4 regions of the Tepidibacter aestuarii genome follow, and region 3 is predicted to be linked to each of the others. Evidence: riboswitches for the same ligand, from Rfam matches in the RefSeq annotation. Region 3 holds a riboswitch; each other region holds the start of a gene.
The links. Region 3 has a riboswitch for glycine ahead of M2214_RS12270 (alanine/glycine:cation symporter family protein). Riboswitches for the same ligand answer to the same signal wherever they lie in the genome.
Positions count from the first base shown of each region.

Region 1: another riboswitch for glycine. It lies ahead of gcvT (glycine cleavage system aminomethyltransferase GcvT); the one in region 3 lies ahead of M2214_RS12270 (alanine/glycine:cation symporter family protein).
Region 2: another riboswitch for glycine. It lies ahead of M2214_RS06055 (ACT domain-containing protein); the one in region 3 lies ahead of M2214_RS12270 (alanine/glycine:cation symporter family protein).
Region 4: another riboswitch for glycine. It lies ahead of M2214_RS03610 (alanine/glycine:cation symporter family protein); the one in region 3 lies ahead of M2214_RS12270 (alanine/glycine:cation symporter family protein).

Region 1 is NZ_OW235315.1:1,237,305-1,242,982, forward strand. It holds gene M2214_RS05985 (methyltransferase) at 1-489, shown strand, start outside; gene nagZ (beta-N-acetylhexosaminidase) at 522-1,691, shown strand; glycine riboswitch at 1,965-2,067, shown strand; glycine riboswitch at 2,071-2,151, shown strand; gene gcvT (glycine cleavage system aminomethyltransferase GcvT) at 2,290-3,396, shown strand; gene gcvH (glycine cleavage system protein GcvH) at 3,497-3,883, shown strand; gene gcvPA (aminomethyl-transferring glycine dehydrogenase subunit GcvPA) at 3,975-5,315, shown strand; gene gcvPB (aminomethyl-transferring glycine dehydrogenase subunit GcvPB) at 5,315-5,678, shown strand, end outside.
Region 2 is NZ_OW235315.1:1,248,008-1,253,685, reverse strand. It holds gene M2214_RS06075 (exonuclease domain-containing protein) at 1-238, opposite strand, end outside; gene M2214_RS06070 (GNAT family N-acetyltransferase) at 483-989, opposite strand; gene M2214_RS06065 (MarR family winged helix-turn-helix transcriptional regulator) at 995-1,498, opposite strand; gene M2214_RS06060 (hypothetical protein) at 1,701-2,096, shown strand; glycine riboswitch at 2,330-2,420, shown strand; gene M2214_RS06055 (ACT domain-containing protein) at 2,606-2,875, shown strand; gene M2214_RS06050 (PFL family protein) at 2,893-4,251, shown strand; gene M2214_RS06045 (amidohydrolase family protein) at 4,319-4,729, opposite strand; gene M2214_RS06040 (MBL fold metallo-hydrolase) at 4,818-5,657, opposite strand.
Region 3 is NZ_OW235315.1:2,463,771-2,469,448, forward strand. It holds gene M2214_RS12255 (sugar ABC transporter ATP-binding protein) at 1-1,133, opposite strand, end outside; gene M2214_RS12260 (DUF3798 domain-containing protein) at 1,201-2,331, opposite strand; gene M2214_RS12265 (nitrite/sulfite reductase domain-containing protein) at 2,641-3,303, shown strand; gene M2214_RS12270 (alanine/glycine:cation symporter family protein) at 3,473-4,918, opposite strand; glycine riboswitch at 5,094-5,187, opposite strand.
Region 4 is NZ_OW235315.1:761,538-767,215, forward strand. It holds gene M2214_RS03595 (CD3073 family putative ECF transporter S component) at 1-374, shown strand, start outside; gene M2214_RS03600 (CD3072 family TudS-related putative desulfidase) at 387-884, shown strand; gene M2214_RS03605 (NAD(P)/FAD-dependent oxidoreductase) at 1,184-2,395, shown strand; glycine riboswitch at 2,849-2,916, shown strand; glycine riboswitch at 2,919-3,001, shown strand; gene M2214_RS03610 (alanine/glycine:cation symporter family protein) at 3,057-4,436, shown strand; gene thrB (homoserine kinase) at 4,475-5,353, opposite strand; gene thrC (threonine synthase) at 5,363-5,678, opposite strand, start outside.

The DNA of each region.
Region 1 (5,678 bases), 1.2 Mb from region 3:
GAAGTACTATTTAAGAAATATCAATTAGAAAGTGATGATAATATTGTTGATTTTGGATGCGGTAAGGGAAGGCTCGCATTTTACATAAATTATTTTTATAATTCAAATGTTATAGGGGTAGAAATGGACAAAGATTTACATTTAGAAGCTACTGCTAATAAGTATAGCTATGTGAAAAAATATAGAAAAAATATAGATAAGATTAATTTTTTATGTTGCTTTGCTCAAGAGTATAATATAAAACCGATAGATAATAAATTTTATTTTTTTAATCCGTTTTCTATACAGATATTTAGAAAAATTATAGATAATATTTTACTATCAGTAGAAGAATATGAAAGAAGAGTAGAATTGATCTTATATTATCCATCGGATGATTATATATATTATTTAGAAAACAATACACCGTTTGTATTAATAGATGAGATTATAGTGGAAGATTTATATAAGAGCGATAGTAGTGAGAGATTTTTAATATATAGATTTTAATATACTGAGCACGTCATAAAAGGAGAGTAGCTATGAAAAAGATACTTATTGGAATTACATTAATATTATTAGCACTAACAGTTATCTTTATAAATATAAAAAATGATGGTAATGTGGAAAAAGTTGAAGAAAATAAACAAAAGGTGTTAACTAAAGAAGAATTAGAAGAAAATAAAATAAATGATACTATGAACAGTTTATCCTTAGAAGAAAAATTAGGGCAAATGATAATAGTAGGTTTTAATGGATATAAAGTTGATTCGGATTTCAGGGATTTGTTGGAAAATTACAAAGTAGGAGGAGTTATTCTATTCAAACGTAATATAAAAAATGCAGATCAGCTTTTAAATTTAAATAATAGTATAAAAAATATAAATTCAAAAAATAAATTACCTTTGTTTATATCAGTTGATGAGGAAGGTGGAAGAATTACAAGATTACCTGAAGGAAGCACAAAATTTCCATCTAATAAAGTAATAGGTGAAAAAAATGATAAAGACCTATCTTATAAAATAGGTAAACAAATAGGAACAGAGCTTAATAATTTTGGGTTTAATATGGATTTTGCACCTGTACTTGATATATATAGCAATCCTAAAAATACAGTTATAAAAGATAGATCCTTTGGAAAGGATTCTGAAATAGTTAAGACATTGGGTACTGCTACTATGAAAGGACTTCAAGATGCAAATGTTATTTCTGTTGTAAAGCATTTTCCTGGCCATGGCGATACAAAGGTAGATTCTCACATAGGACTTCCTGTTGTAAATCACGACAAACAAAGGCTTGATGAATTTGAGATAATTCCATTTGAAGAAGCTATTGATAAAGGAGCAGATGCAGTAATGACAGCTCATATAGTCTTACCTAATATTGATAAAAGTAACAAACCAGCTACTCTATCTAAAAAAATATTGACTGATATTTTAAGAAATGAATTGAATTTTAATGGAATCATAATTACAGATGATATGGAAATGGGTGCTATTGCAAATAATTATGGGACTAAAGACGCATCAGTCGAAGCTATCAAAGCAGGGGCTGACATTATTTTAATGTGTCATACTAAAGAAAAGCAAATTGAGGCATTAGAAGGTTTAAAAGAAGCTGTTAATAGTGGAGAAATTAGTATAGAAAGAATCGATGAAAGTGTAAAAAGAATTATTAGATTAAAGAGAAAATATAATTTACATGATATTTAGAATGTCAAAAAAACTACTAACTTTTAAGCTTAAATTAAAAAATAGAAATTAATATTATAAAAAAATAAACGAATTTTATGAATATTATAAATTGAACAAGAATTTGATGGTGAAAATTATAGGTGTTGTAATTAGTTGACAAAATAAATACATATTATGGTAAATGTATACTTATAAATCTGTATTTTTATATGTTGTTAAGTTAATATCAATTGTTGAAATATTCAGAAAAGTAATATAATATAAAGACAAATATTAAATATGATTATCCAAATGAGGGTAGCGTGAGATATCTTTAAAAGATAGCCGAAGAAGCAATATGAAAAAAAGCCAAATTTTCATAGAAACTTTCAGGCAAAAGTATCGTTATCTGATGGGTCTCTGGAAAGTTGGATTGTTTCCACGCCGAAGGGGAAATACACCATAGTGTGTAAAATCTCTCAGGTAAAAAAGGACAGAGGGGTATAAAGGCAGTGAAAATCGTCATGCCTTTATATCTCTCTTTTTTATGCAAAGAATAAGACTATGTCTTTTAGGTATAATATGAGAATCATATTAGATATACATATTGAAAATTATTTTAAGGAGGAGAAATGAAATGTCAAATCTTAAAAGAACTGCTCTTTTTGGGACCCATGAGAAGTATGGAGGAAAGATAATAGATTTCTCAGGGTGGCAGCTTCCAGTTCAATATGAGGGTATAACTTCAGAACATGAGGCTACTAGAAATAAGGCTGGTCTATTTGATGTATCTCATATGGGAGAAGTTGAAGTTAAAGGTAATGATGCATTTAAATTTGTACAGAATTTAGTAACTAATGATGTATCTGCTCTTGAAGATAATCAAGTATTGTATACCTTTATGTGTTATGAACACGGTGGGGTAGTAGATGATTTGTTAGTATATAGATTCAATGAAGAACATTTTTTCCTTGTGATAAATGCTGGTAATATAGATAAGGATTTTGAGTGGATGAATAAAAACTCAGATAAGTATGATATAGAACTTACGAATATATCTGATCAAGTATGTCAATTGGCAATACAAGGACCTAATGCTCAAGAAATTCTACAAAAACTAACTGATACGGATTTAAAAGAAATACAGTTTTTCTACTGTAGAAGAAATGTAGATGTAGCTGGAGTTAGTTGTTTGGTTTCAAGAACGGGGTATACAGGAGAAGATGGTTTTGAAATTTACTTAGATAATGACAGAGCAGAGTATTTATGGGAGCAACTTATGGAAGTAGGAAAAGATCTAGGATTAAAACCTGTGGGACTGGGAGCTAGGGATACTTTAAGGTTTGAAGTTGCATTACCTCTTTATGGGAATGAGTTATCTAAAGATATAACTCCACTAGAGGCAGGGCTTGGATTCTTTGTAAAGTTAGAGACAGATGATTTCATAGGAAAAGAGGCTTTAGTTAAACAAAAAGCAGATGGATTAAAGAGAAAAATAGTAGGTTTTGAAATGATAGATAAGGGAATACCTAGACATGGTTATGAAGTATGGGCAGATGGAAAGCAAGTAGGATTTGTAACTACTGGATATGCGGCTCCTACAGTTAAGAAGAATATAGGGTTTGCCATGGTTCCTATAGAGTATTCAAAACTAGGTACAACCATTGAAATAAAGGTTAGAAAAAGAATTTTAAAGGCCGAAGTGGTAAGTAAGAGATTTTACACTAAAAACTATAAGAAATAAGAACTTAACTAAGTTGAAAAAGTTAATACATTTACGCGAAATATATTCAGAATATTCTAAAAATAATCATGATTATAAAAATATTAAGGAGGAATTTATTATGAAAATAGTAGAAGGAATTTATTATTCAAAGGATCATGAGTGGATTAAGGTAGAGGGAGAAGAAGTTTGTATAGGGATTACAGATTATGCTCAGCATGCCCTAGGGGAGATCGTTTACGTGGAAATGCCTGAGATAGATGATGAATTGGATGCTGGAGAGGCATTTGGAGTTATTGAATCTGTTAAGGCTGCATCAGATTCTTATATGCCAGTTTCAGGAACTGTTATAGAGGTGAATGAAGAGTTAGAAACTACACCTCAACTTTTAAATAGTAATCCTTATGAAAACTGGATATTAAAAGTAAAAATTAGTGATTTATCAGAATTAGAGAGCTTAATGAGTAATGATGGATATAAGGAGTTTTGTGAAAGTGAAAGCCATTAGAAATTAGTTTCTCCGAAAGTTAAAAATTCAGATGGGTTAAACTCCATCTGAATTAAGTTTCACTTTATATAAAGTATGAAGGAGGCAGGCTATGCATAGATATATTTCCAATACAGAAACAGATAAAAAATATATGTTAAATGAGATAAATGTAAAATCTGTAGATGATTTATTCAGTGATGTTCCAGAAGAACTTAAGTTAGATAGAGATCTTAATTTAAGAGAGGGAATGTCAGAAATAGAGATATTTAATCATATGAATAATATTGCAAGTAAAAATAAGAGTTTAAATGAGTTAACATGTTTTTTAGGGGCAGGAGCATATGACCATTACATTCCTGCAATTATAAAGCATATAGCTTCAAGATCTGAGTTTTTAACTGCTTATACACCGTATCAAGCTGAGATAAGCCAAGGAACATTGCAAGTTATATTTGAGTATCAAACTATGATTAGTAATTTGACAGGAATGGATGTATCTAATGCTTCTATGTATGATGGAGCAACGGCTTGTACAGAGGCAGCAATAATGGCTTGTTTGAATACTAGACGTAAATCTATTTTAGTATCTAAAACAGTGAATCCTGAGACTCGAAAAGTTTTAAAAACTTATATGCAGTATAAAAATATAGATGTGATTGAAGTGGATATGATAGATGGAGTCACAGATATGGAGCATTTAAAGTCTCTGGTGAGTAAGGAAACAGCAGGAGTTATAATACAAAGTCCAAACTTCTTTGGAATAATAGAAGATTACTCTAAAGCAGGAGAATTAATACATGAAAATAAAGGCTTATTAATAACTTATGTAGATCCAATATCGTTAGGAATATTAAAGAGTCCGGGGGAACAAGGAGCGGATATTGTAGTAGGAGAAGCTCAATCGTTTGGAAATGAATTAAATTTTGGAGGTCCGTATTTAGGATTTATGGCAACTAAGTCAAAGCTTGCTAGAAAGATGCCAGGTAGAATAGTAGGTGAATCTGTAGATGCAGATGGAAAGAGAGCTTTTGTTTTAACTCTTCAAGCTAGAGAACAGCATATTAGAAGGTTTAAAGCTACATCTAATATATGTTCAAACCAAGGTTTAAACATGTTGATGGCAACTATTTATTTAACTACCTTAGGGAAAGAAGGATTAAGAGAAGTTGCTGTTCAATCTGCTCAAAAAGCTAAGTATGCTTTTGATGAAATAACTAAGAGTAAAAAGTTTAAGCCTTTATTTAACAGACCTTTCTTTAAAGAGTTTGTAGTTACTAGTGATTTGGATAGTGCCAAGGTAAATGAGAACCTATTAGAAGAAGGTATTCTTGGTGGGTATGAACTAGGAAAAGATTATGAAGAATACAATAATAGCTTAATGTTTTGTGTAACAGAAAAGAGAACTAAGAGCGAAATAGACAAGCTTTCAAGTGTATTGGAGGTGCTGTAATGAGAAACTATGATAATTTAATATTTGAAATATCTAAACCTGGAAGATGTGGATATAAGCTTCCTAAGAATGATGTACCACACAAAGATTTATCAAATATAATTCCATCAGAGTTTTTAAATAAAGAAGAGCTAAATCTGCCAGAAGTAAGTGAATTAGATGTAATTAGACATTTTACTAATTTGTCTAATAAAAACTATGGTGTAGATACTGGTTTTTATCCATTGGGTTCTTGTACTATGAAGTATAATCCAAAGATAAATGAAGATGTAGCGGGGATGCAAGATTTAAGCAGAATTCATCCATACCAGCCTGAAAGTACAGTTCAAGGATCTCTTGAAGTTATATATGAACTAGGTGAAA
Region 2 (5,678 bases), 1.2 Mb from region 3:
TTTCAAGATACGGCTTTATATCATGCCACAACTCATTCATATTTCTTTCATTCTCAACATCTTCTTCAACAATACCATGAATCCATATATTCATAGGTGCAAAACGCATTTCATATGGCTTTATAAGCCAATATTTTACTTCTACAATTTTATTATCTTTCACAACAGCAATGCCTAAAGAACATGCACTATTTCTCTTTTCATTTGCTGTTTCAAAATCTATTGATACAAAATCCATTTAACTTCTCCTTCTAATTTATTCTTATATTTAATCCAACTTCAAACTAGCAAAAACAGAATTTTACTCTTACTAATTACATAATAATCTAAAATACTATATTATATAGTTTACTATAAATTAAAATTCACAGTAAAGTTTATCTTAAAATATCATAATAATATAAAAGCTATTAAAGACCAAGTTTTTCTGGTCTTTAATAGCTTTTATATTATTGATTGTATGTTACTTTACTTACACGTCCCTATATAGATCTACTTAATAATTTATCATAACAATAAAAAGGTTTTTCTTTTCCTAAAAAACTCATTTCTCCAATTAATTTAAAGTCAAGCTTTTTAAATAAACTATTCATTTTTGTATTTAGTGAATAAGTATCTGTCTTTAGGTATTTTACTCCATTAGCTACTGCTAATTCTTCAGCAAATTTCATTAAACTTATACCAATTCCTTTGTTTCTACAATTAAAATTAACTGCCATTCTATGTATTACCATCGCTTTTTCATCAAATGACCAATCTAATCCGTTATATTCATCTGGTTCTACATAATTAACGCATATAAATCCAGCAACTTGTCCATTTATATCATCAACATATAAATCCCCTTTTTCAATATCATTGGCAAAATCTTTAGATTGAGGATAGTTTTCATCCCATTGATAATTATTATAAGAATGCATTTCTTCTATAGTTTCTTTTATAATTTCCATAATATTGTTTAAATCACCTAATACTGCTTTTCTTATCATTGTAATCACTCCTTATAATTTTTTAGTTCGTGCCAATTAGCTTCTATATTTTCTTTCATTTTCTTTATCAATTCATATACTACAGATTTTTCTTCGTCTGTAAAACCTTTAAAGCAAATCTCTATATTTCTATTTTCCTCTTCAATAACAGAATTATATATATTTAAAACCTTTTCAGTAGGAAATAGCCTATATATTCTTTTGTCAACCTCATCTTTTTCTTTATTTATATATCCTTCATTCATTAGCTTTTGAATAACTTTAGTCGTTGTTGTTTTATCTACCTTTAATAATATCGACAACTGCATAAGACTAATACCTGGATTCTCACATATACGAGTTAGAAATATAAACTGACCTTTTTGTAAATTAAGTTTTTTAAATTTCATATCACTTATAGCATGTATAGTTCTAGATAATGTTCCTACTTCTCTTAAAATATGACTATGTAACTTAATAATAAATTTCACCTCCGAAACTATAGTTGAAGTTTCAACCAATATTAGCATACTTTAAATTCATTGAAATTTCAACTATATTTTTCATCTCTTATATCTCTACTTTTAATTATTCATTGTATTTTATATGAATCCAAAAAATTTTAAAAACATCTTTTTTCATATGTAATTTTTTAGTTGGAAATGTTTATAAGGTATTTTAATTTTCAAACATGAGAAAATAATAGTACATTCAATTTAAGGAGGTTTTATAATGAAACAATTTGAAAAAGATCATAATGTAAATACAAATAAAAGCGAACATTTAGATTTAGAAAATGCTCGTAGAATAGATGAGCTTGTAGATTTAGTTGAAAAACATACAAGAACAGAACGTCATCTTGAACAGCATTCTGATATTTCTTCTCCTGAACAAATTGAACATTGTAAAGAAGTTCAATGTGAAAGAGAGCATCAAATAAATAATTTAAAAAATATAATAGCATATGGACAACATGAAAGCGATAATGATCTTGAAAACTTAGAGCAAAATTACCATTATACTCAGGGATATATAGAACATAATCATGAGAATATGAATCAACAAGATCTTGAAAGAGCTAAAGAAAAACAAGAGCATCGTAAAGATCAAATGAAATTTTTAAAATAAAAATAAAAAGGAGTATCTCACAATAAAATGTGAGATATTCCTTTTTTAATCTTTTCATTAAAATCTCAACCATTTTTTAAAAAATCTCAACCATTTTTTAAATTTATTTTAAATATAACACAATATAATATTTAATTTTAAGTTGACTCATATAAATAGTTTATGTTAGAATCATTTTATTAATTTCATACAATCGGTTGAAGATAGCGGAATAAAATTTTTAAACCGCTATTGGACGAACCTCTGGAGAGACTCAAAAGAGCACCGAAGGGGAAAGCCAAAATTTTTGGTGAAACTCTCAGGTAAAAGGACAGAGGATTTTGTATATTAAAGAATATACCTATTAATTATAATTGCTTTAATATTGGCAATTATAATAGCTTTCTCTTTAATTACAAAATCTTAATCTCCAGAGACTAAATTTTGAAATTTAGTCTTTTTTAATTTTTTTGGAAATAATATATTTAAATTTAAAAACAATAATTAAATCAAAGAGGAGATGATTAACAATGAAAGCATTTGTATCTGTAATTGGGAAAGACAAAATAGGGATTATTCATAGGGTAACTTCTGTACTCTCAGAAAATGGTGTTAATATCTTGGATATAAACCAAACACTTTTGCATGATTATTTCACAATGATAATGTTTGTAGATTTAGAAAAAATGCAAATAGATTTTAACGAATTAAAAAATAAACTTGAAGATGCTGGTAATAAAATAGATGTTTCTATTAAAATTCAACATGAAGATATATTTAATTCAATGCACAAAATTTAAGAATGGAGAGATAAAATATGACTAACTTCAAAAATATAATGGAAACAATAAATATGATTAAAAATGAAAATCTTGACATAAGAACAATCACAATGGGAATATCTCTTTTAGATTGTTGTGATAGCGATGGAGAAAAATCAAGAGAAAAAATTTACAATAAAATTGTAAAATATGCTAAAAGTTTAGTAAAAGTAGGAGAAGAAATTGAAACTGAATATGGAATCCCTATTATAAATAAGAGAATATCTGTAACTCCTATCTCTCTTATTGCTCAGTCTAGTAATGATAAAGATTATGTAGAATTTGCAAAAATACTAGATAAAGCAGCTGAAACTGTAGGCGTTGACTGTATTGGAGGATTTTCAGCTCTTGTACATAAAGGTTATTCAAAAGGAGACAAAATACTTATAGATTCAATTCCCGAAGCTTTGGCTGTTACTAAAAGAGTTTTTTCTTCTGTAAACGTTGGATGCTCAAAGTCAGGGATTAATATGGATGCTGTTAAGGATATGGGCACTATAATTAAAAAAACAGCTTTTCTTACAAAAGAAAACGACAGTATAGGATGTGCAAAGCTTGTGGTATTTGCCAACGCAGTTGAGGACAATCCGTTTATGGCAGGAGCATTCCATGGAGTAGGAGAAGCAGAATGTGTGATAAGCGTTGGAATAAGTGGTCCTGGAGTTGTAAAATCTTCTCTTGAAAATGTAAAAGGAGAAAGTTTTGATATTGTTGCAGAAACAATAAAGAAAACTGCATTTAAAATAACAAGAGTTGGTCAACTTGTAGCCAATGAAGCTTCCGCAAGACTTGGTGTTCCATTTGGAATTGTAGATTTATCACTAGCTCCAACTCCTGCTATTGGAGACAGTGTAGGAAGAATTTTGGAAGAAATAGGGCTTGAAAGTTGTGGTTGCCATGGAACTACTGCTGCTTTAGCTCTTTTAAATGATGCGGTAAAAAAAGGTGGCGTTATGGCATCTTCTCATGTAGGAGGACTTAGTGGAGCATTTATTCCCGTAAGTGAAGACGAAGGCATGATTAATGCAGTAGAAGTAGGTTCGTTAAACATAGAAAAGTTAGAAGCTATGACATGTGTGTGTTCTGTAGGGCTTGATATGATAGCTATACCTGGTGATACACCTGATACAACTATATCTGCAATCATTGCAGATGAAGCAGCTATTGGAGTTATAAACAACAAAACCACTGGCGTAAGAATAATTCCTGTGTACGGAAAAACTCTTGGGGATAAGGCTGAATTTGGAGGTCTGCTTGGAAGAGCGCCAATAATGGCTGTAAACAAATTTTCAAGTACTGATTTTGTCAACAGAGGGGGAAGAATTCCAGCACCTATTCATAGCTTTAAAAATTAATAGATGATCCAATATTCTATAAAATAAAAGAAAGGGTTTTTTACCCTTTTTTTATTTATCTATAAGATTACTTGATGTATTTTCTCAAAGTTGTCTTTGTTTGTGAGTCAGCAAAAGATGCATCAACACTGTTATAATAAAGCTGTTTATATTCATAATAAGTTATATCTAATTCATTTAAAACTATACTATATTCATTACTTAAAGTTGTATCTGATACAGCTCTATTATCACTATTAATCGTTACTTTGATTCCATCTTTATGAAAACCATAAATCGGATGATTTGCAAATGAATCAACTGCTTTAGTTTGAACATTACTTGTCGGACAAATCTCAAGTATAACTTTTTTATTCTTTACAATACTATATGCATCTTCACAATCTTTTATATAAACTCCATGACCAATTATTTCAGCTCTAACACTTCCATCTAAATGACACTGCAGCTCAATTTTAGGTAATTTTATTAAGTCCATTTTATCCTAAAACTTATATTAAATTTATCAGTAATTATTAAGAAAATAAAAACCATAAAATTTATAATGAACTTAATTTGACAAACTATCATATAACTTCAAATGAATTACCTGTATTGTTGTTAAAAAAGCTATTATTAAATATTTCCTTAAGCTTTTTTTCTGCATTTTCTCCTGTACAATGAGACACACCTATTAATTGAATATTCTTTTCCTTAAAATATGCAATTGTCTTATTTAATCTAATCTCATCTGCATCAACTAAATGAGTTCCCCCAACAATTCCATAAATATTCATATTTATTCTCTTACTTATTGTTTCCAAAATATTCACTACACCTATATGAGCGCATCCTAAAACAACAAATAACCCCCTATTTGTTTTTATTGCTAATACAATTTCATCTGAAAAATCATCTAGTTCATACATATCATTATGTTTAATATAAAAATTTGGATTTAAATTCTCGAAATTATTACTTCTTAAAAAATTCGAAAACACTATTATATCATCATTTATATTAAATACATCTGATGATACATTCTCTATATGAGTTCCATGGGACTTTACGTATGCTTTATCAAATGAATTTCCGTTAAATTTATATTCTCCTCCATGTATTAATTTATATTTTTTATCAAAAAAACTATTTCCTACTATTAGCTTAAATGATGACTTTACTTTTTCTAAAAGTTTTTTAAATCCTCCACTATGATCATAATGGCCATGACTTAAAATAACGTAATCCAATTTATTTAAATTTATATTCAATTTTTCTACATTTTTAATAAAATCCCCACTTTGTCCTGTATCAAATAAAATACGTACTCCATCAACCTCAATATACATAGATAGTCCATGCTCATTACATAACAAAGGATTATCTCCTAAATTATTTTCAATAAGCGTCGTTATTTTTAAACTCATTGAATTCACCTCTTTATTTCA
Region 3 (5,678 bases):
GCTGTCAATACGATATTTGTCTCTATAGAAGTATCTAGCAATAACCCAATTCCTCTTCTGTCCTCACTAACGAATGCAATCTTATTATTTAAAGGATCTTTAGGAGCATTAAGCTTTAGTTTCTTACCATCTAACAATACCTCTCCTTCACTCGGATAAAGACCCATTATTCCATTTGTAATACCTATTTTACCTTGTCCAGCAAGACCCCCAATACCTAAAATTTCTCCTTTTTTAATATCTAAATTTACACCCTTTACATATTCTCCCGGCATAGATACTTTTAGATCTTTAATAGACATCATTACTTCTTCATTTTCACTATTAATTTCTTCATTAGTATTTAAACTTTCAATTTTTCTACCAACCATCAATTCTGCAAGCTGCATTACATTTGTATCATTTTTATCAAGTGCTGCTACAAACTCACCATCTCTTAGTATTGTTACATTATCAGCTGCCTCCATTACCTCATCTAATCTATGAGTTATAAACAGTATTGCAATTCCTGAGTCAGATATTCTTTTCATAGCCTTTAATAAATTATCTGCTTCACTTTCTGTTAAAACCGCTGTAGGTTCATCAAATACCAAAAGCTTTATATTACTTTTATCTATCTCTCTAGCAATCTCTATAAACTGCATATAACCTACTGGAAGTCCTGATACCTTGGATTTTTCATCAATATCTATTCCTAATTTATCTAGGTCATCTCTTGCATCCTTATTCATACTATCAAAGTCTAGACTTTTTAAACTAGGTCCCATAACTTTACTTAGGATATTGTGTTTAGTAGTTTCTCTATTCAGCTTTATATTTTCAGTTATATCAAATCCTGGAATAAGCATAAACTCCTGATGTACCATTCCTATTCCTAGTTTCATTGCTTCATTAGGAGACTTAATATCAACCTTTTTACCATCTATATGTATTTCACCTTCAAATCCACCAGTAGAATGGATAACAGGCATCCCAAACAATATGTTCATAAGTGTAGATTTACCAGCTCCATTTTCTCCTAAAAGAGCATGTATTTCTCCTTTTTTAGTTGATAAATTTATTCCCTTTAAAACTTGGTTACCGAAATAATCTTTTTTAATGTTTTTCATTTGAATGACATATTCTTCGCTCAACCCAAATCCCCCTTATATCTAAATTAAGGTTGCCATAAAAAGGCAACCCTATATTTAATATCCTTATTTAGAAAGTTATATAATCTGAAAGTACCATAAAGAAATTATCAAATGTATTTCCTGTACTTTCATTCGTGAATGTACTTAATTTCATATCTATACCTGATACATTTTTAAATATTTCTTCTATTTTAGCTTTGTCTACCTTACCATTAGTATTTCCTTCTAAGAATGCCTTAGCATATTCAACTCCACCTTCAACAAACATCATATTAACTGGAACTGGCCATGTAGAGAATCTACCTGTTCCACCTTTTTCAGCTATCTTAGATTTGATTTCTTCAACTACATAATCAACATCACCTTTTTTATCATCAGGTATTTGGATTCCTAATGCACCTGGGAATGCATGGTATGGAGAAGGACAACATGGTTGTGGATATATAGCTCCTTGCTCTAAAGCAGCTTTTATTAATGGCTCTTGCATAGAACAGTTAGTACTAAAGAATGCAGTATCTTTTCCAAGCTCAGCAACTTTTCTTGGAACATCTTCTAATATAAATTGTTGCGCTCCTGGAACCCCTGCATCTCCAGTTGGATCTGGTGCTGTTGCATCTATAAACTCCATATCTAACTTTTCACAAGTTTCTCTAAGTAAGTCCCTTCTCATTGCAAGTAATTGATAAGACATATGTCTTGGGAATGAATAGTGAACAAGTTTTGTAGCACCCATTTTTTTAGCTTGTTCTACTATACTAGTTCCCATTCCTAGTTCATCTGCTTGAAGTACTACATCAGCTTTTGATGCTATCATATCTGGGTCTTCTCCTGGAACACCAACCACAAATAACATATCTGGTCTTATCTCTCTAGCCTTATCTATAGCTGCCGATACTCCTGGTATACCTTGAACAATAACAATTGCTTTAACTTCTGGATCTGATGCCATACTCATAACATTTGCTATAGTTGTTTCTTGCTCTTTCATAAAGTTATCAGGATAAGTTTGAAGAACTATCCTATCACCATATTTTTTCTTCATTTTTTCTGCTGCTCTATACTCCTCTTCACCTTGAGATACAGTACCTGTCATAATTCCAATCTTAGAAACTTCCTCTTTCTCAGCTACTTGACCACATCCAACCAGCCCTATAATCATAACTGCTGCCATAAATATGGCTAAAATCTTCTTAATCATTTTTGACCCCCTTTTAATTTGTTAATATATAGATATGCATGTACTATATACTTTCATGCATGTTATATTTATTTTTATAGTCATTCAAGTGGATTTTTATATATTTTTAATTTTTTACATATGGCACTATTCTTTTTTCGCAATTTTCTAACCTTTAGATCAAATTAGGTTATATTGTAAATTTGTTAATTTTATGTTTATAATTCTTGCTTTGCATAAAAAATTAAACTTTTCTGTTTTGCGGCTAATTTTTGGGGAATAATATATTAGGTAAGTTTTTACCATTATTTATTTAGAAAGGGGATTTTTATGTCTAAGAAAGATTTATTAGAAAAAGGGGCTGTCCTTCAAAGGGACAAAGAAACATATGCAATAGCACCTCATTTACCTGGAGGAATTATTTCAACTGACAAATTAAGAAAGATTGCAGATACTGCTGATAAATACAGCGCGCAAGCAGTAAAATTGACATCATCTCAAAGAATAGCAATTGTAGGACTTAAAGAGGATGATCTAGACAATGCTTGGGAAGATTTAGGAATGAAGCCAGGAGCTGCTATAGGGCTTTGTGTAAGAAGTGTTAAGTTCTGTCCTGGAACAACATTTTGTAAAAGAGGGCAACAAGATTCAGTAGGAGTAGGTATGAAGCTAGATGAGCTATATCATGGAATGAGTCTTCCAAACAAGCTTAAAATAGGCGTTAGTGGATGTCCAAACTCGTGTGCAGATAATCATTTCAGAGATATAGGTATAATGGGTACTCCTAAAGGATTTAGAATCCAAGTTGGAGGAAAAGGAGGACTGAAGCCTAGATTAGGTGATACTTTATTTGAACATGTTGATGAAGATGAAGTATTTAAAATAATAGATAAGGTAGTCAAAGTATACTCTAAAAATGCTAAAAGACATGAAAGATTAGGATCATATATAGATAGAGTTGGACTTGATGAATTTAGAAAAGAAGTAGAATAATAAAATTCGCTTCACGCTAACGCATGGCTCATGTCGCTAATGAGTCCTACGGGCTCCGTTGCTTAAAATAGTTGATGCTGTAGTTCTTTCATCAATATTATCTATATATTCAAATTTTCATAATTTTCTAGCAAATGAAAAAGACCCCTTACGGGGTCTTTTCTTTGAATTATTTACTAACGCTATCAGTAGTATTTTCCCAGAACTCTGCATTTTTTATATCATACTTTTTAGAATTAAATACAGGGTCCTTGCCTGCTGCTTTTTGCTCTTCATAGTCTTTAAGTGCTATAAGAGCCGGTTTTCCCATTATAAGTATTGCTATAACATTTAGCCATGCCATAGTACCAACACCTATATCTCCTAATGCCCATGCTAAGTTTGCAGTCTTTATAGCTCCATAGAAAGTTGCTCCAAGTAATGCAAATCTCAATACATTTATTAATGATTTATTATTGCTCTTTCTTATTAAATAAGCAACATTAGTTTCAGCAATATAATAATATGCCATCAAAGTAGTAAATGCAAAGAAGAATAAAGCTATTGCAACAAATGCACCACCAAAAGATGGTAATAGAGTTTCAACTGCTCTTTGAGTGTATATAGGCCCTATTTCAACATCTCCTAAATTATTAGCTATAAATCCTCCAGATTTATCGTAAATATTGTACATTCCAGTAATTAAAATCATGAATCCAGTAGCTGAACAAACAAATAAAGTATCTATATATACTGAAAATGCTTGAACTAATCCTTGTTTTGCAGGATGTGAAACCTCAGCTGCAGCTGCTGCATGCGGGCTAGTTCCCTGACCTGCTTCATTTGAATAAATACCACGCTTAACTCCCCAAGAAATAGCCATACCTAGTATACCAGCAAAAGCAGGTTGTGCTCCAAATGCACTCTTAAATACTAATGCTATAACTCCAGGTAATTCAGAAATATTAACAATTATTACAATAAGTGCAACCAATATATAACCTGTAGCCATAAGAGGTACTATTATTTCAGCTGCTTTGCTTATACGCTTAACTCCACCAAATATTATAAGTGCTAAGAATACAACTAATATTATTCCTGTTACTGTAGGAGTTATCCCAAATGCATTATTAAGTCCTGCTGCTATACTATTAGACTGAACTCCTGGTAAAAAGAATCCCATTGCTACTATAGTTGCAACTGCAAATGTAGTTGCATACCACTTATTGTTCATTCCTTTTTCTATATAATACGCTGGTCCTCCACGATACTCTCCATCTTGTTCAACCTTATATATTTGAGCTAAAGTAGCCTCAACATAAGCTGAACCTGCTCCTAAAAAGGCTATTGCCCACATCCAGAATAATGCTCCAGGTCCTCCCATTGCTATAGCCGTTGCAACCCCTGCTATATTTCCAGTTCCTACACGACCTGATACAGATAACGCAAATGCCTGGAATGAAGAAACCCCTTGTTCTGACGATGATCCTCCAAATAATAGCTTTACCATATCTTTCAAAAGTCTAACTTGTAAAAAACGAGTTCTGAAAGAAAAGTATATACCTGCTCCTAAACATAAAATAATAAGTGCTTTACTCCAAATCAATCCATTTAAGACACCGACTAGATGCTCCATATAATTCCTCCTTTTAAATTTTTTTGGTTTTTGATGCAAAAAACAAAACTTGAAATTATAAAACATTGAAAAGTAAAACTAAAATAAAAAAATGATAAGTAAAACGAAAAGCTATAAAGAAAAGTAATCAAAAAGTCAAATCATGAAAATCTGATTTTTGGGATTTATTCCGGTAAGAATAATCTCTGTCCTTTTACCTGAGAGTTTGACTAATTTCTATTAGCTTTCCCCTTCGGTGCTCTTTGTAGAGTCTCTCCAGAGGCTCGTCTGATAACGTTTTCTCATTATCTTCATCCGAACTCATTTAACTAATTATTATTATACGTTAATATATAGTCAAATGTCAATATATTATTCTTAATTTTCTAATTATTCCAAACATTTATAACATATCGAATTCTTTGCTATTTAAAATTAACATCTGTATCAATGTTAATTTATATAAATATTATTCTTTAGAAAAATATTGTTTAGCTTCGCTTACTATCGCATTTCTAAGTCCTATAATTTCACATACTCTAAAAATATTTTTTATTTCCTTTAAAGTTACATATTAATACTACTTAACCTAGTATTATAGGAATATTAAATATATTCTTTACAGAACTAGTTATAGTATTAACCTTAGCAAATCTTCTTATTCTAAAATAAAAAATATATTATATATATAAAATTCGTCTAGTTGCTACGCACTGACTCATATCGCCAACGATCCCTACGGTCTCCGTTGCTCAAAATAATTGCAAGTGTAGTTCTTGCA
Region 4 (5,678 bases), 1.7 Mb from region 3:
TTCAAGGGATAATAACTAATCCTAAATCTATGCCTTTTGCTTTGGTTAACATAGCTATTGGCTTGATTGTGGGATATATATGCAAAAAAAGACAATTTAACTTTCAAACTGCACTTATAGCAGGGATGATATTAGCTATAGTAGCTCCACTAATAGGAACTCCAATTGCTATTTATGTATTTGGAGGTATTACAGGAGATGGAAATGATGTAATATTTACATGGCTTTTAACATCTGGAAAAACTATATTTTCAGCGGCATTCATACCTAGAATAACAGGGAATATACTAGACAAAATTGCAACATGTTTATTTGTATCATTTTTATTGAAAAGATTACCAAAAAAATATACAAGAAAACAAGGTAACATTTAAGGGGATGACATAGTGTACCGACAAGGAAAAGTAGTATTTTTATCACATTGTATTTTAAATCAAAACTCAGTCGTAAAGCCTTTAGCTAGAGCTAAGGGAGGCTACAATAAGATAGTTGAAGAAATAATAAAAAGAGATATAGGAATATATCAAATAATGTGTCCAGAAAATAAATATCTAGGACTTGATAGACTACCTAAAACTAAAGAAGAGTATGATAATGAAGATTATAGAGATATATGCAAAGGGATAGCTTATGAAGTTGTTACGGATATTGAAAAATACATAAATAATTCAAATAAAGTATTAGGAATAATAGGTATAAGTGAAAGCCCTACTTGTAGCTATAATAAAAACAAAGGTATATTATTTGAAGAAATATTTTATTTATTAAATAAGAAAAGTATTTATATACCTGTATTAAATGTATCAACAAATTATGTAGAAGAAAAAGAAAATAAAAAATTAATAGATGAATTAATAGAGTTTTTAGATAATAATAAAAAATAAGTTTTATTGACAAAATAATAATAAATATATTTATAAACAGGGAATTAGGATAAATGGAGTGATATTAAGGGATGGGAGTTTAAAAGTTCTTTAATTAATGAAGTCTTGTTTGAATTAGATGAAAAGAATATAAGTTTCATCATATATGAAAAGTACAATAGTGAAGTCGAAAAATTATTAAATAAATATATTCAAGTATAAAATATCTACTTAAATTGATAGATACTTTTTTAGAATTGAAATTAATTTATAAGGTTAAACTAAACACATATTAAAATTGAGAATTAGAGGTGTAATTCATGCAAGGATATGTGAAAGGTAAACCTATATTTACCAGTATAAATAGTACCAACAATCAATATGCGTATTTAACTGAAGATGTAGAAACCGATGTAGTAATTGTAGGTGGTGGAGTTACTGGAAGTATATGTTCTTACTATATGTCTAAAAATAATATAAAATCTGTGCTAATTGAAAAGGGAAGAATAGCTCATGGTAGTACAAGTATTACAACATCTCTTTTACAGTATGAATTAGATGAAAATGCATCTGAACTTAAAGAAGTTATAGAGAGTAAAAATATAGTAAGATCATATGAACTTGGATTGTGTGCACTGAAAGAAATAGAAAAATTTGTAGAGGAATATGGTAATAAATGTGACTACATAAAGAGAGATACATTACTTTATACAGCTAAAAACCTTGAAAAAAACAGCATTAAGGAAGAATACAAATTTAGAAAAGAAAATGGGTTTAATGTTGAATATATAGACGAATTAGATAATCCTTATGGCTTTGACTTAAAAGCTGGACTTTTATCAAAAGAAGGAGGAGCCGAGATTGATCCATATAAATTTACCAATCACCTTCTTGAAGTAAGTATTAAAAAAGGTGCACTTGTGTATGAAAATACCGAGGCTAAAAAAATAGAGTATTTAGATAAAGGAGTAATTATTTACACATCTTACGGATATAAAGTTAAGGCAAAAAAAGTAATTGTCGCTACAGGATATAATACTAGTTTGTTCACGAATAAAAATTTTGGAACTAAAAATAATACATTTAATATAGCTACTAAACCAGTTAAAGAAATTCGAGGTTGGAAAGAAGGTGTATTGATTAGGGATAATTCTGATCCATATAACTATCTTAGAACTACAAAAGACAATAGATTAATTATAGGTGGAGAAGATGTAGATTTTAAAGAAATAGAGAATGAGGATATAGCTTTTGAAAAATACTCTATTTTAGAACAAAGACTTAAATCTATGTTCAAATATATAGATGATATAGAAATAGAGTATAAATATTGTGGATGCATTGAGTCTACTAAAGATAACTTAGGATATATTGGACCTGATAAAAAACATGAGAATCTATGGTACTGTCTAGGATATGGAGGTAATGGTATATTATTTGCTATATTAGGAGGAATTATGTTGAGTAAACTATATCATGAAGAAAAAGATGAGGATATGAGATTGTTTAAAGTAAATAGATTTGATAATTGATATTTAGAAACAAATTATTGTGAAAAAACAGTTTTTTTAGAAATAAAAAAGCTGTTTTTTTTTATAATTTTCTTTACGAATCTTAAAAAAATCTGGAATTAAAATTTAAAAAGTGAGACTTTTTTATTTAAATTGATAAGTCTGAAAATTGAATGATTTCGAAAAAATAATAATTTAATGTAAAATTCAATTTTAAAAAAACAAAATAGATATTAAATTAACGAATGAAAAACACGTATTTTATTAAAAATACAAAGAAATATACAGAAAATCACTTCTAAACGACAAAAAACGACGTAAATGCATGGGGAAAATGAAAATAAAATTATAAATAAAATAAGAGTAATCTAATCATGATTACTAAAATGTATTACAAAAAAACAAATTGTTATATTATTGACAATCTAAAATGGAAATACTATACTCTGATTAGAAACATCATTAATGTTTTGGATGAAGATAGCGGGAGAGCATAGCACCGAAGAAGTAAAGCTTTCAGGTATAAAGACCGCTATTGGACAAATCTCTGGAGAGACTCTATAGAGCACCGAAGGAGCAAACTGCATTTGATCATGCATGCGAAACTCTCAGGTAAAAGGACAGGGAAATTTTCCCGGCTTTTTTTATCAATTCGAAATAATAAAAGCAGGAGGTAAACAGTATGGAACAAATTAATCAAATTGCACAATCTATCAATTCTTTGGTATGGGGACCACCACTTCTCATATTACTTGTTGGTACAGGTATCTTTTTATCATTTAAATTAGGTTTTTTACAAATATTCAGACTTCCATTAGCACTTAAGTATCTTTTCTCAGAAGATCCTGAGGCAAAAGATATGAAGGCAGAAGGTGACGTATCTGCGTTTGCAGCTGTTTGTACAGCATTATCAGCTACTATAGGTACAGGTAATATAGTTGGAGTTGCAACAGCAATAAGAATGGGAGGACCTGGAGCATTATTTTGGATGTGGGTAGCTGCATTCTTCGGAATGGCAACAAAATATGCAGAAGCACTTTTAGCAGTTAAATATAGGGTTGTAGATGATAATGGACAAATGTCTGGGGGCCCTATGTATTATATTGAGAAAGGATTCAAAAATAAGTTTCTTGCGAAATGCTTTGCTATATTTGGGATAGGAGTTTCTTTCTTTGGTATAGGAACATTTGCACAAGTAAACTCTATAACATCAGCTGTGAATATAGCGTTTAATGTTCCCGTTATAGTAACAGGAGTAATACTTACTATATGTGTTGCTATGGTTAGTCTTGGAGGAATAAAGAGTATATCAAAGGTTTCAGAGATTATAGTTCCTTTTATGGCGGCATCATACGTAATTTGTACATTAATAATACTTTTATTAAATGCAGGTCAAATTCCTGAGACAATGAGCTTTATAATAAAGAGTGCATTTACTCCAACTGCTGCAGCAGGTGGATTCGCAGGATCAACAGTTGCACTTGCACTAAAGAGTGGTATATCAAGAGGTGTATTCTCTAATGAATCAGGACTTGGTTCTGCTCCTATAGCGGCGGCTGCGGCTAAGACTAATTCTTGTGTAAGACAAGGTTTAGTTCAAATGACAGGTACGTTCTTTGATACTATTCTAGTATGTACAATGACAGGTTTAACTTTAGTTCTTACTGGTATGTGGAATAATCCAAATGTTGAAGGTGCTGCAGCTACGACTGCTGCATTTAGAGCTGGACTTCCTTCTATGCCTATTGTTGGAGAGTTAATAGTTACTGTAGGACTTATATTCTTTGCTTTTACTACTATACTTGGTTGGAATTATTATGGAGAGAGATGTACTGAGTATTTATTCGGAGTTAAAGGAATAAAACCTTTTAAATACATATTTATATTCCTTGTTGCAATAGGACCTTTCTTAAAGCTTAGCTTGATATGGACAATAGCTGATATAGTTAATGGACTTATGGCTATTCCAAATCTTATTGCTATAATAGGACTTAGTGGAGTTATATCAACAGAAACGAAGATGTATTTTGATGAATTGAGAAAACAAAAACAAGCATCTTAAAAATAAAACTCGATGGATTAAATCCATCGAGTTTACTTTTATACATCTATACCTTTATTGTCTATATTAAGTTCTTTTATACTCCACTTATTATCTAAAGTAGAAGTATATTTTTGAATTTTATTATAAAAATTTATGTCATTTTCTTTAAGCATTACCATTATAGTTGGACCAGCACCGCTTAAGAATACTCCTATGCTATCTAAATCTTTACATTTCTTTATTATATTATCATAGTCTTTAATTAAGCTTCCTCTGTACTTTTGATGGAGGCTGTCTTTACATGCAAGTTTAATTAAATCGAATTGACCGTTTATTAAAGCTGATACCATAAGAGAGACTCTTCCTACATTAAAAACACCGTCTTTATAAGGTATTTCACTTGGCAAAACTGCTCTTGATTTTTCTGTAGATAACTTAAAGTCTGGTATTAGTGCACAGAACTTTAATCCTTTTGGAATGTTTATTTTGCTGCAATATATATCATCGCCTTCTTTAATAGAAGTAACCATTCCTCCAAGAAGAGCAGGTGCAACATTATCTGGATGACCTTCAATTTCTGAAGAAATTTTTAAAATTTCATCTTTACTTAGTTTGTTACCAGCTATTTTATTAGCTGCAATTACTCCTCCTAATACACAAGATGCACTGCTTCCAAGACCTCTAGATATAGGAATATCATTTTCAATTTTTATTCTTATACCTTTATGTTTGTATCCGATTCTTTGAAAGCATTTTTTCATGGATTTGTATATTAAATTATCTTCATTGCAGTATTCATCGTCACAACCTTCTATTACAAGACCATCTTCTATTTCTTCAACAAAAAAATTATTGTATATATCAAGGGCTATTCCTAGACAATCAAATCCAGGGCCGACATTAGCAGTCGTTGCTGGTATTTTTACACTTATCATATTAATCACCTACACATTCAATATATTATTAATCATAGATTTCATCTTATCTTTTTTGCAAATACTACCATGAATTACTCTTTTATTTTCCAGTGCCTTTATAGGATTAGGAATTTCTAAATTTGATATATTTGATAATTTATCAATTAATCTAAAATCTGATAATATATCATAGTTGTTATCTATTGATTCTATAACACTTTCTGGGAACTTAAACGGGCTAGCCGTTGATGCGATTATAGTCTTAGTAGAATCATTAGTTTTTTGTCTGTATTTTTGATAAACACAGTAAGCTACACTTGTATGTGTATCCATTAGATAGTTA